3 regions of the Pseudoalteromonas sp. NCCP-2140 genome follow, and region 3 is predicted to be linked to each of the others. Evidence: predicted binding sites of a transcription regulator. Region 3 holds the regulator's gene; each other region holds the start of a gene.
What was found. The regulator LexA, encoded in region 3, represses DNA repair genes until DNA is damaged. The targets are predictions, from matches to a motif close to TACTGTATNNNNATACAGTA.
Positions count from the first base shown of each region.

Region 1: the regulator LexA is predicted to act here: its motif matches at 1,640-1,659, upstream of NFU46_RS05115 (YebG family protein).
Region 2: the regulator LexA is predicted to act here: its motif matches at 1,779-1,798, upstream of ruvC (crossover junction endodeoxyribonuclease RuvC).

Region 1 is NZ_BRCZ01000002.1:252,950-256,233, forward strand. It holds gene putP (sodium/proline symporter PutP) at 1-1,221, shown strand, start outside; gene NFU46_RS05115 (YebG family protein) at 1,284-1,586, opposite strand; gene NFU46_RS05120 (helix-hairpin-helix domain-containing protein) at 1,833-2,126, shown strand; gene NFU46_RS05125 (DUF6170 family protein) at 2,155-2,457, opposite strand; gene dsbB (disulfide bond formation protein DsbB) at 2,457-2,975, opposite strand; gene NFU46_RS05135 (chorismate mutase) at 3,105-3,284, opposite strand, start outside.
Region 2 is NZ_BRCZ01000001.1:118,412-121,695, forward strand. It holds gene NFU46_RS00595 (ABC transporter permease) at 1-1,712, shown strand, start outside; gene ruvC (crossover junction endodeoxyribonuclease RuvC) at 1,849-2,373, shown strand; gene ruvA (Holliday junction branch migration protein RuvA) at 2,375-2,995, shown strand; gene ruvB (Holliday junction branch migration DNA helicase RuvB) at 3,003-3,284, shown strand, end outside.
Region 3 is NZ_BRCZ01000011.1:28,196-31,479, forward strand. It holds gene NFU46_RS17170 (hypothetical protein) at 1-417, opposite strand, end outside; gene NFU46_RS17175 (hypothetical protein) at 576-956, shown strand; gene NFU46_RS17180 (PaaI family thioesterase) at 964-1,401, opposite strand; gene lexA (transcriptional repressor LexA) at 1,563-2,180, shown strand; gene coxB (cytochrome c oxidase subunit II) at 2,618-3,284, shown strand, end outside.

The DNA.
Region 1 (3,284 bases), on a different contig from region 3:
AAGGCGAATGACTCAATCACCATTCCAGATTACTTCGCGAACCGCTTTGATGATAATAAAAATATTCTGCGTGTGATCTCTGCGATTGTAATCATTGTTTTCTTCACCTTGTATACCTCATCAGGTGTTGTTGCAGGCGGCAAGTTGTTCGAAAACTCATTTAATATGAGCTACGAAATGGGTCTGTACATCACAACAGGTGTTGTCGTGTTATATACCTTGTTTGGTGGCTTCTTAGCAGTGAGCCTGACTGACTTTGTACAAGGCTGTATCATGTTTATCTCGTTGCTGGCTGTGCCAATTGCAACGTTTACCATGCTTGATCAGCCAGTTATGGATACACTTGCAAATGCACGCTATGACTTATTATTAAGCTCACCAAAAGAATCAGAAATTCATGCACTTAATATGATGGATTGGTTTGCAGGTGGTTCAACGATAGCGATTATTTCTGCCATGGCATGGGGCCTTGGTTATTTTGGTCAACCACATATTATTGTGCGTTTTATGTCTGTGCGCTCTGTGAAAGATATGCCGACGATGCGCCGTGTGGGTATGTCGTGGATGACGCTTTCTGCTATTGGTGCTGTGCTAACAGGTCTATTTGGTGCTGCTTATATGCTTGAAAACCAAATGCCAATTGATGATAAAGAAACGATTTTCCTAGTGTTGTCTGAGCTTATCTTCCACCCTTTAATTGCCGGCTTCTTATTGGCAGCTATTTTAGCGGCGATTATGAGTACTATTTCATCACAGTTATTAGTTTGTTCAAGCTCACTAACCGAAGATTTTTATAAGATTTATTTAAACCGTAGTGCATCTCAAAAAGAGCTGGTTTTAGTAGGTCGTATTAGTGTTATTTTGGTTGCTCTATTTGCTATTTACCTAGCCTATGACCGCGATAGCTCTATCTTAGATTTAGTGAGTAATGCATGGGCTGGTTTTGGTGCTGCATTTGGTCCACTCGTATTACTGAGCCTTTACTGGAAGCGTATGAACTTACAAGGCGCTATTAGTGGTATGGTTGTTGGTGCTGCAACAGTGCTGTTTTGGATTTACGCGCCAATTACAATTGATGGCCAAGCATTAAGTGCAATCATTTATGAGATTGTCCCAGGCTTTATTTTATCAACAATTGCTATTGTTGTTGTTAGCCTTACAACTGCTGAGCCGAAAAAAGAAATTACAGACTTATTTGATGAAGTTGAGTCGTCACTGTAGTTTTTGATTAAACACAAAAAAGGGCAACATCTGTTGCCCTTTTTTATGATCTAAATTTGCGTTTAGCTTGCCGCTTTTTCTGTTATATCAGCAACGTTGTCGTCTGACTTTGCTTTTTTAGGCTTAGCTGGGGCGTCTTTTGCACCTTTAAGTACCGCCATAAATTGGTCTTTTTCTTTTGCCATTTCAAGCGCCAGTGACTCAATTTGTTGCTCGCTTAATGGTACATCAACTTTTTCAAGCATTAGTTCTAATGACTCAGCAATGTCGAGCATTTTGTCATACGCATCAGCTTCTTTCTTAGTAGTAAACGTCATGCGCTCGACTCCGTTTCTTTCTACAACATATTTAACAACAACAGCCATGATTTCTCCTGCATTTAAGCGTGGCATTTGCAGCGCAATACCGCTACTTTGATTACTGTTTTTATATACAGTAATGCTTCGAGGCTTACTTTGCAAGTAACTTGAGAAAAATTTTATTTAACAAATTTGACAATAGTAGGGACATTAGCTTTATTTAAATTGTTACCCAAAGTTAAACACAAGCGATGGAGTGAGTGTTGGGTAATAGCTAACTATCTGTCCAAGATGGACATCATGGAGGAAATTATGAAATTACTATCAAGTATTTTACTTGCCACAAGTATTGCGTTACTACCTGCTACATCGGCATTCGCCGTTAAACCAACAGAAGCAACACAAGTTAAAATGCAAAAGCTCAGTATAAACAAAGCCAGCATAGATCAACTTACTCAATTACCGGGTATTGGGGAGTCAAAAGCTAAAGCAATTGTTGAGCACCGCAAAAAACAGGGACCGTTTAAGTCGGTAGAGCAATTAAAAGAAGTAAAAGGAATAGGCGATAAGCTATTTGCTAAACTTGAGGGGAAAATTACATTATAAACAGCAGGCTATACACCTAAACAGGGCGTTATTCGCCCTGTTTAAATTCATCGATAGCTTTGTCTAAATGCGCTAATGCGAACATGTTTTCGATAGGTGTTGTAATAAGTGGGTAACTTAAGCCTGCTAACAACAACCAAGGAATAAGCATCCAACCTTCAAAGTAGGCTAAGCCTAAAAATAATGGCGCTAAAAAAGCAAGCTTACAAACCGATAAAATGATCTTTTTGCTTGGACTTAAATGAGCCAAAGCAAGAGCAATTATTTGCTGACGTTGCCTTACTTTAAAGCTTTTTAAAGCAGGGATTTGACTAGTAAAAAAATAAATCATTATAGCGACTTTTTGCTCACTAATCGGCTAACTAAAACAGCCACAAATACCACTGAAAATGCTGCAAAAATCACTTCCATCCATGCTGGCATACTCATAGAAGCAAACTGCCAATCGATATTTCCGCAATCACCAGTAGCGGCAAAGAAGCTAGGGATCCATTCATGCAGGGGCATAAAACTTGGGAAGTTAGGTTCAAATGCACAGCTAAATGCAAAAGGGTCAGTATTGTTTTGCATTGCAATGTGTTCTTTGGCAATAAAGTAACCCCAAATTGCAGAGACACCCCAAGTGGCAAATGCGACTAAGCGAACAACCATATTTTGTGGGTTAATTGCACCCATCACACCTGCTGCAAGTAAACCTAAAACAGCGGTACGTTGGTAAATACACATGATGCATGGCTCAAGGCCCATGTTGTATTGAAAAAATAACGCAGTGATTTCAAATGCGAGGGAAATAACGGCTAATAATAACCAAGGTGTTCTTTTAGTTGCTAATTCTGCTAACCAATTCATGAAAGTTCCAATTTCAAATTGTTTTCAAGATTATGCTTAGACAGGGCATTGGGTGCAAGTATCTAAGATGAAATTATACGAAAAAGGAGCCAACCAGCTCCTTTTCATTAATCATATCTAGGCTGGCTGTTACACACTAACAGCTTGCAAAGACTCACTTTGATAACAGCCTAATACACGTGTGTACTGGGTGTGTTCTTTTAGCTCTTCAAGCGCTTGCTTAACATGCGAGTCATCAAGGTTTGCTTCAAGGTCAACATAAAACACCTCTTCCCATGGGTTTCCAGGTACTGGACGAGATTCCAATTT
Region 2 (3,284 bases), on a different contig from region 3:
TTATTTTAGCTGCTGTTGCTATTGCGGTATCAGCAAAACGTTATTGTGAGCGTCAGTACGACCCAGTTGCTATGATGAAAACGCTGGGCGGTAGCCGCGCGATGATCCGTAAAATCTATTTATTACATTTGAGCCTTGTGTGTTCAATGTCGGTGATTGTTGGTTTACTGATTGGTTATGGTTTACAAGCGGTTGCCACGGATTATTTGGCACAAACCATGGGCACAGCATTGCCGAGTGCATCGGTAAAGCCTTGGATTATTGCGATCAGCACGGGTGTGATTTGTGCGGTTATGTTTTCAATTAAACCGCTACTCGATTTATTTGATATTCCGCCGCTACGTGTACTTCGCCGTAACTTAGGCGACCGTTTATTAGTAAGTAAAGTGCACCTTACTATGTCGGCGCTTACTGTATTTTTACTGATGTGGTTATTTAGTAACAACATCAAAATTAGTGCAATTTTGTTCCTTTCGACGGCATTTTTAATTGCGGTGTTATTTGGGTTATCAAAGGTTATTTTTGGCGGTGGCCGCAAACTTGGCTTGAGTCCGGGCAATAGTTGGTCATTGGCGATTGCGTCAATTCAAAAGCGTGCAAATGTGAATGCTGTGCAATTAATTAGCTTTGCGTTGGCTATCAAGCTATTACTGTTTTTAATTGTACTTAAGAACGACATGATTTCGGATTGGCAGTCTCAGCTTCCTGAAAATGCACCTAATTCATTTTTAGTGAACATTACTGAGCAAGAGTTAGAGCCTATTACTAGCTTCTTAGCGCAAAACGATATGCCAACGTCTGATTTCTATCCGGTTGTTCGTGGCCGTGTAAACGCTGTTAATGGCGAGTTGGTTGCCCGCGAAGTATCGCAAGAGGACAACGAAAAGAAAGATGAAGAAGCCCGCTCTGGTATTGGCCGTGAGTTAAACCTAACTTGGCGTAAAGACTTGCCTAATCAAAACGAGCTTATCGACGGTACATGGTTCAGTGAAGACTCAGTAGCCGAGGCGTCGGTAGAAGAGTCGATGCTTGAACGCCTTGATATACAAATTGGCGATACGCTTACTTTCTTAATTGGTGCGCAGTCGTTTGACGCAAAAATTACCAGTGTACGCAAGGTTAATTGGACCACGCTTAAACCTAACTTCTTTATTATTTTAAGCCCTGACGTGCTAGCGAGCTTTCCTGCTACTTATATTTCATCAGTAAATGTTAAAGCAGAGAAAAAACGTGAGTTTAATGAGCTAATGCGTCAATACCCAACGGTTAACGTGATAGATGTTGAGAGTTTCATTAAACAAATTCGCTCAACCATTGAGCAAGTATCGTTAGCGATTGGCTTTGTACTAGCGATTGTGGTTGCCTGTGGCGCTTTAGTGCTTATTTCACAAGTGCAAGCAAGTTTAGGCGAGCGAATGCAAGAGATTGTTATTTTGCGGACTTTAGGTGCGAAAGGGCGCTTAATTAAAAATGCCACCTTATATGAGTTTTTACTATTAGGCGTTACTGCAGGCTTAGTGGCAGCCATAGTCAGTGACATCGCTTTGTTAATAGTGCAAAAACAAATGTTCGATTTAGCAGGTAAGTTCCATCCTCATATTTGGGTGATTGGCCCAGCAGTCGGTGGCTTATTTGTGGCATGTTTAGGCTATTTGATGATAGCGCGAACAATGCGAAAAAATACCCAAGGCTTATTACGCTCGCTCGCGTAAAAGTCTCTTGAAGGTTGACTATAAAATGCTCGCAATTGCGGGCATTTTTTATGAATTGCAATTGGTTACTGGTAATTTATACAGTGCTCTGGCATTATTAACCGCAGATAATAATGATAATAGACGGTTCAGTTAGTTGGCGATTATTTTAGGGATTGATCCTGGTTCACGATTAACAGGGTACGGCGTGATTGCTCACCAAGGTGCTAAGTTCACTTATTTAGGTAGTGGCTGCATTAAATTGGCCGATCACGATTTTCCGGTACGCTTAAAAATGATTTACCAAGGGATCAGTCAATTGGTAGAGCAATTCTCACCAGACAGTTTTGCTATCGAAAAAGTGTTTATGGCACACAACCCAGACTCAGCGCTTAAACTCGGTCAAGCACGTGGCGCTGCTATCGTTGGTGCTTCAATGGCAGAGCTGCCAGTTTATGAATATTCAGCTAGGCAAATTAAGCAGGCCGTTGTAGGCAATGGCGGCGCCGATAAGTCTCAAGTACAGCATATGGTTAAAAACATTTTAAAGCTGCCTGGTACCCCTCAAGCCGATGCCGCAGATGCCTTAGCAATTGCTATTTGTCATGCTCACTCAGAACAAAATTTAATAAAACTTGCGGGCAGTGCGAGCAAAACCGTAAGAGGACGATTAAGGAAGTAATATGATTGGTCGATTAAATGGCTTACTAGTAGAAAAACAGCCGCCAGAAATTCTTATTGAAGTAAGTGGTGTAGGCTACGAAGTACAAATGCCGATGACCTGCTTTTATGATTTACCGGCAGTGGGTGAGCAAGCGGTTATTTATACCCATTTTGTGGTGCGTGAAGATGCCCAGCTATTATTTGGCTTTAACAACAAAACCGAGCGCGCTTTATTTAGAGAGCTTTTAAAAGCCAATGGTGTTGGGCCAAAACTTGGTCTAGCTATTTTATCGGGTATGTCGGCGCAGCAATTTGTAAGCTGTGTTAATAATGAAGATGCAACAACACTGGTAAAATTGCCGGGTGTTGGTAAAAAAACGGCTGAGCGTTTAGTGCTCGAAATGAAAGACAGACTCAAAGATTGGGGTAATGACTTATTTACACCATTTAGCGATAATGCCGTCATTGAGCCATCAAGTGATGATACTCTAGTGGCAAATAATGCTGCCGATGATGCAGTATCAGCACTTGTGGCATTAGGCTATAAGCTACCGCAAGCACAAAAGGCGGTTAAAACAGTGAACAAACCAGATATGACGACCGAGGTTCTAATTAAAGAAGCTCTAAAATCAATGTTGTGAGTAAACCATGATTGAAGCAGATCGCTTAATAGATGCGAGTGAACAAAGTAACGAAGACAGTGTTGATCGTGCCATACGACCAAAGCTGTTAACCGATTACACAGGCCAGCCGCATGTTAAGCAACAAATGGAAATTTTTATCGAGGCAGCTCGCCACCGTGGCGAAGCGCTGGATCATTTATTAATATTTGGTCCACCGGGTCTTGGTAAAACCACACTTGCAAATATTGTTGCCAACGAGCTTAACGTTAATATTAAAACAACGTCGGGGCCAGTACTCGAAAAAGCA
Region 3 (3,284 bases):
TCCTTTTGTTAATAACTGCGCTTGCGTTATTTTTGCGTCAATAAGCAGGTGAGCTTGCGCATTTTCAATGATTTGCGCTTTACTCGGTGCAGGCATTTTAGCACCTGTTCTGCTATCAAAAGTAAACGTACCGCTAGAGGATGTAACTTCTATAATCGGGGTATTTAAAAAATGGCTATATTTAATACCCTCGATTTGCTCGAATTGCGCTGTTATTTTATCAATTGAAGCAGGGTAGTCCGACAATAAAAATGGGCTACTTAAACTGCGATTAGCCAGATGCTTACCATGCACTTTTTCAAGTGGTAATGAGCTCATTACCAGCCCACCTAAGAGCCAAAAAAAGATCTGCAAAGCAAGTAAGTAGCCAAGCCATTTATGCCCTTTACGAGCATACTTAAACAGGCGTTTATTCATTATTACCCCGTTATTATTGTTATGTGGGCGCTATTTTAGGTTGTTTAGCTAGATTGCCAATGCGGCATAATGTCGCATTAACTGTATTCTAGATTTGGTATATATACAAAACTGAGTTAAAGTTTCAGTCGATATAAATAGAGGGTAAAAACGAGAGTATGTCGGAAATTCAATTTTTAAATGTAGATCTGGAGCTTGAGTCAAAGCACGATATTAGTGCGCTTGTTGCTGATTTGAAGAAAAACGCCATGGTTTTACATTATGACCAAGATGAATACCGCCAACTAGCACGTATTGAAGCAACCGCAGATATCAGCTCTCCAGATAAAGCCATTAACCAGCTTTGCGAGCTTATTGAGTCTTGCTCGCGCAATGCATTAAAACAGTGGTTATCGTGCTCAAAGCGTACATTTGATATAGGCTTTGAATCAGGTAATTCGCCTAAATGCTTTAACCAACCCCTGCATGCCGATACCTTGTTACGTATCTCTGCAATTGGCGCAGGGATTGAAATTACTATTTATCCTGTCGAAAAATAGCCAGAATTTATCGCTCTACAACAGCTGCGGTCATTCTTGATACGCAGCAAAGCTCTCCTGCGGCATTGGTAATTTTAATATCCCAAACAGAAGTTCGCTTACCTAAATGCAGCGGTCTCGCAGTTGCTGTTAACGTTCCTTTGCGTGACGCTTTCATGTGGTTGGCATTAATTTCTTGGCCAACAGCATAAAACTTTTTGAAATCAACCACGAAATTGGCTGCATAGCTTGCCACTGTCTCTGCTAATACAACGTTTGCTCCGCCATGGACCATGCCCATAGGGTTATGATGCTCAGGAATAGCAGGCATGGTTGCCATTAAATAATCATCGCCAATTTCAGTTACCTCAATGCCCATAGTTTTCATTAAAGTGCCTTGACCGGTAATCCCTTGTTCTAGCTCTTTGCAAAGCTCTAACGTGATTGGTTGGTGCCAAATACTCATTGTGTTTCCTTAGCCTGCTAATTAAAGATAATACCTTATGGCATCTTTCGGTGTGGTTCAATGTTAGTTTTGTAGCAATATGATGGGGTTAATTTAAATTTGCGATTTTCAAATAACTGTATATACTCACAGTTAAATGTACTGTATGGAAAACCAGTTGTATGCGCCCATTAACTAAACGCCAATCGCAAATTTTAGAACTAATTAAAGTCTTTATTAAAGATACAGGCATGCCACCTACGCGTGCTGAAATAGCTCAAACATTGGGTTTTAAAAGTGCCAACGCTGCTGAAGAACACCTAAAAGCACTGGCAAAAAAAGGCATGATCAAAATGAAGCCTGGGGCGAGTCGCGGTATTCAGTTAATTGAAGAAGATGAGCCAGAGCAACTAGGCTTACCTTTAATTGGCCGTGTTGCAGCTGGTGAACCTATTTTGGCGCAAGAGCATGTTGAAAGTCACTGCCAAGTTGATCCTTCATTATTTAAACCTGCTGCCGATTTCTTACTGCGTGTAAATGGTATGAGTATGAAAGACATTGGTATTATGGATGGCGATTTGCTTGCAGTACACAGAACACAAGTTGCTGAAAACGGGCAAGTAGTTGTAGCTCGAGTCGATGAAGATGTAACAGTTAAGCGTCTAGAAAAGGCGGGTCGCAAAGTACTTTTACACGCTGAGAACGAAGAGTTTTCGCCTATTGAGGTTGACCTTGAGCATGAGTCGTTCAACATCGAGGGGTTAGCGGTAGGTGTTATTCGTAACGCTGACTGGATGTAAACGCTCCCAATTTGGTGCATTAAATTGACTCAATTTGGTGCGCCGCTGAAATTTTACTACTTAATTAGGATTTGTGAATCCTTACTCTTCATTTAAAGCCTTATATGGCGCAGTTTTCCTCTCTTTTTATATTTCGTTCTTACTCCTAAACATTAAATAACGCGCTGATTATAGTTGTTATTTATGCACCAAAATAAACATTTATTATCATTAAAACTTGCTTATTGGTTATTTTTTAACTAATTGGTTAATACACTGTATTAACACCTAATTAATAAAAAGACACAAAAATGTGCGAGGTGTTAGTCATGGGGTCGGTATCATAAGTGGGTCAAAATGATACGTAGTCGCTCTGAACAATAAGAAAAACGAATGGGCACCTTGTTGTATCGCCTTTTCGCTTTGCGTCTTGCAATAGCATCTAAAGGAGCCGTCACATGGGTAAACTGCGTTACGCCTTGTGGCTTATATTGTTTGCACTTCCTGAGCTTGCATTGGCAAATAGCCAATACAATATGCGTAAAGGGGTGACCGATATAAGTAATAATGTTTATGAGTTACACATGACGATATTTATTATCTGCTGTGTAATCGGCATCATCGTATTTGCGGTGATGTTTTGGGCTTTAATACACCACCGTAAATCCAAAGGGGCCAAGCCTGCCCAATTTCATGAAAGTACAAAAGTTGAAATACTTTGGACTGCCATTCCATTTGTCATCTTAATCGCCATGGCTGTGCCTGCCACAAAAACCTTAATTGCCATGGAAGATGCCTCTAAAGCCGATATCACCATTAAAGTGACTGGCTCACAATGGAAGTGGCATTACGAGTACATGGGTGAAGACATTGCTTATTACTCGATTCTATCTACTCCTAAAGATCAAATAGACAACCAAGCAGAGAAAACTGAGCATTATTTGCTTGAAGTAGATAAACCGCTAGTACTTCCTATCAATAAAAAAGTTCGCTTTTTAATGACCTCAGACGATGTAATTCATTCATGGTGGGTGCCTGATTTTGCGGTTAAAAAGGATGCAAATCCTGGGTTTATCAATGAAGCGTGGACACGTATTAACGAGCCAGGAGTATACCGTGGTCAAT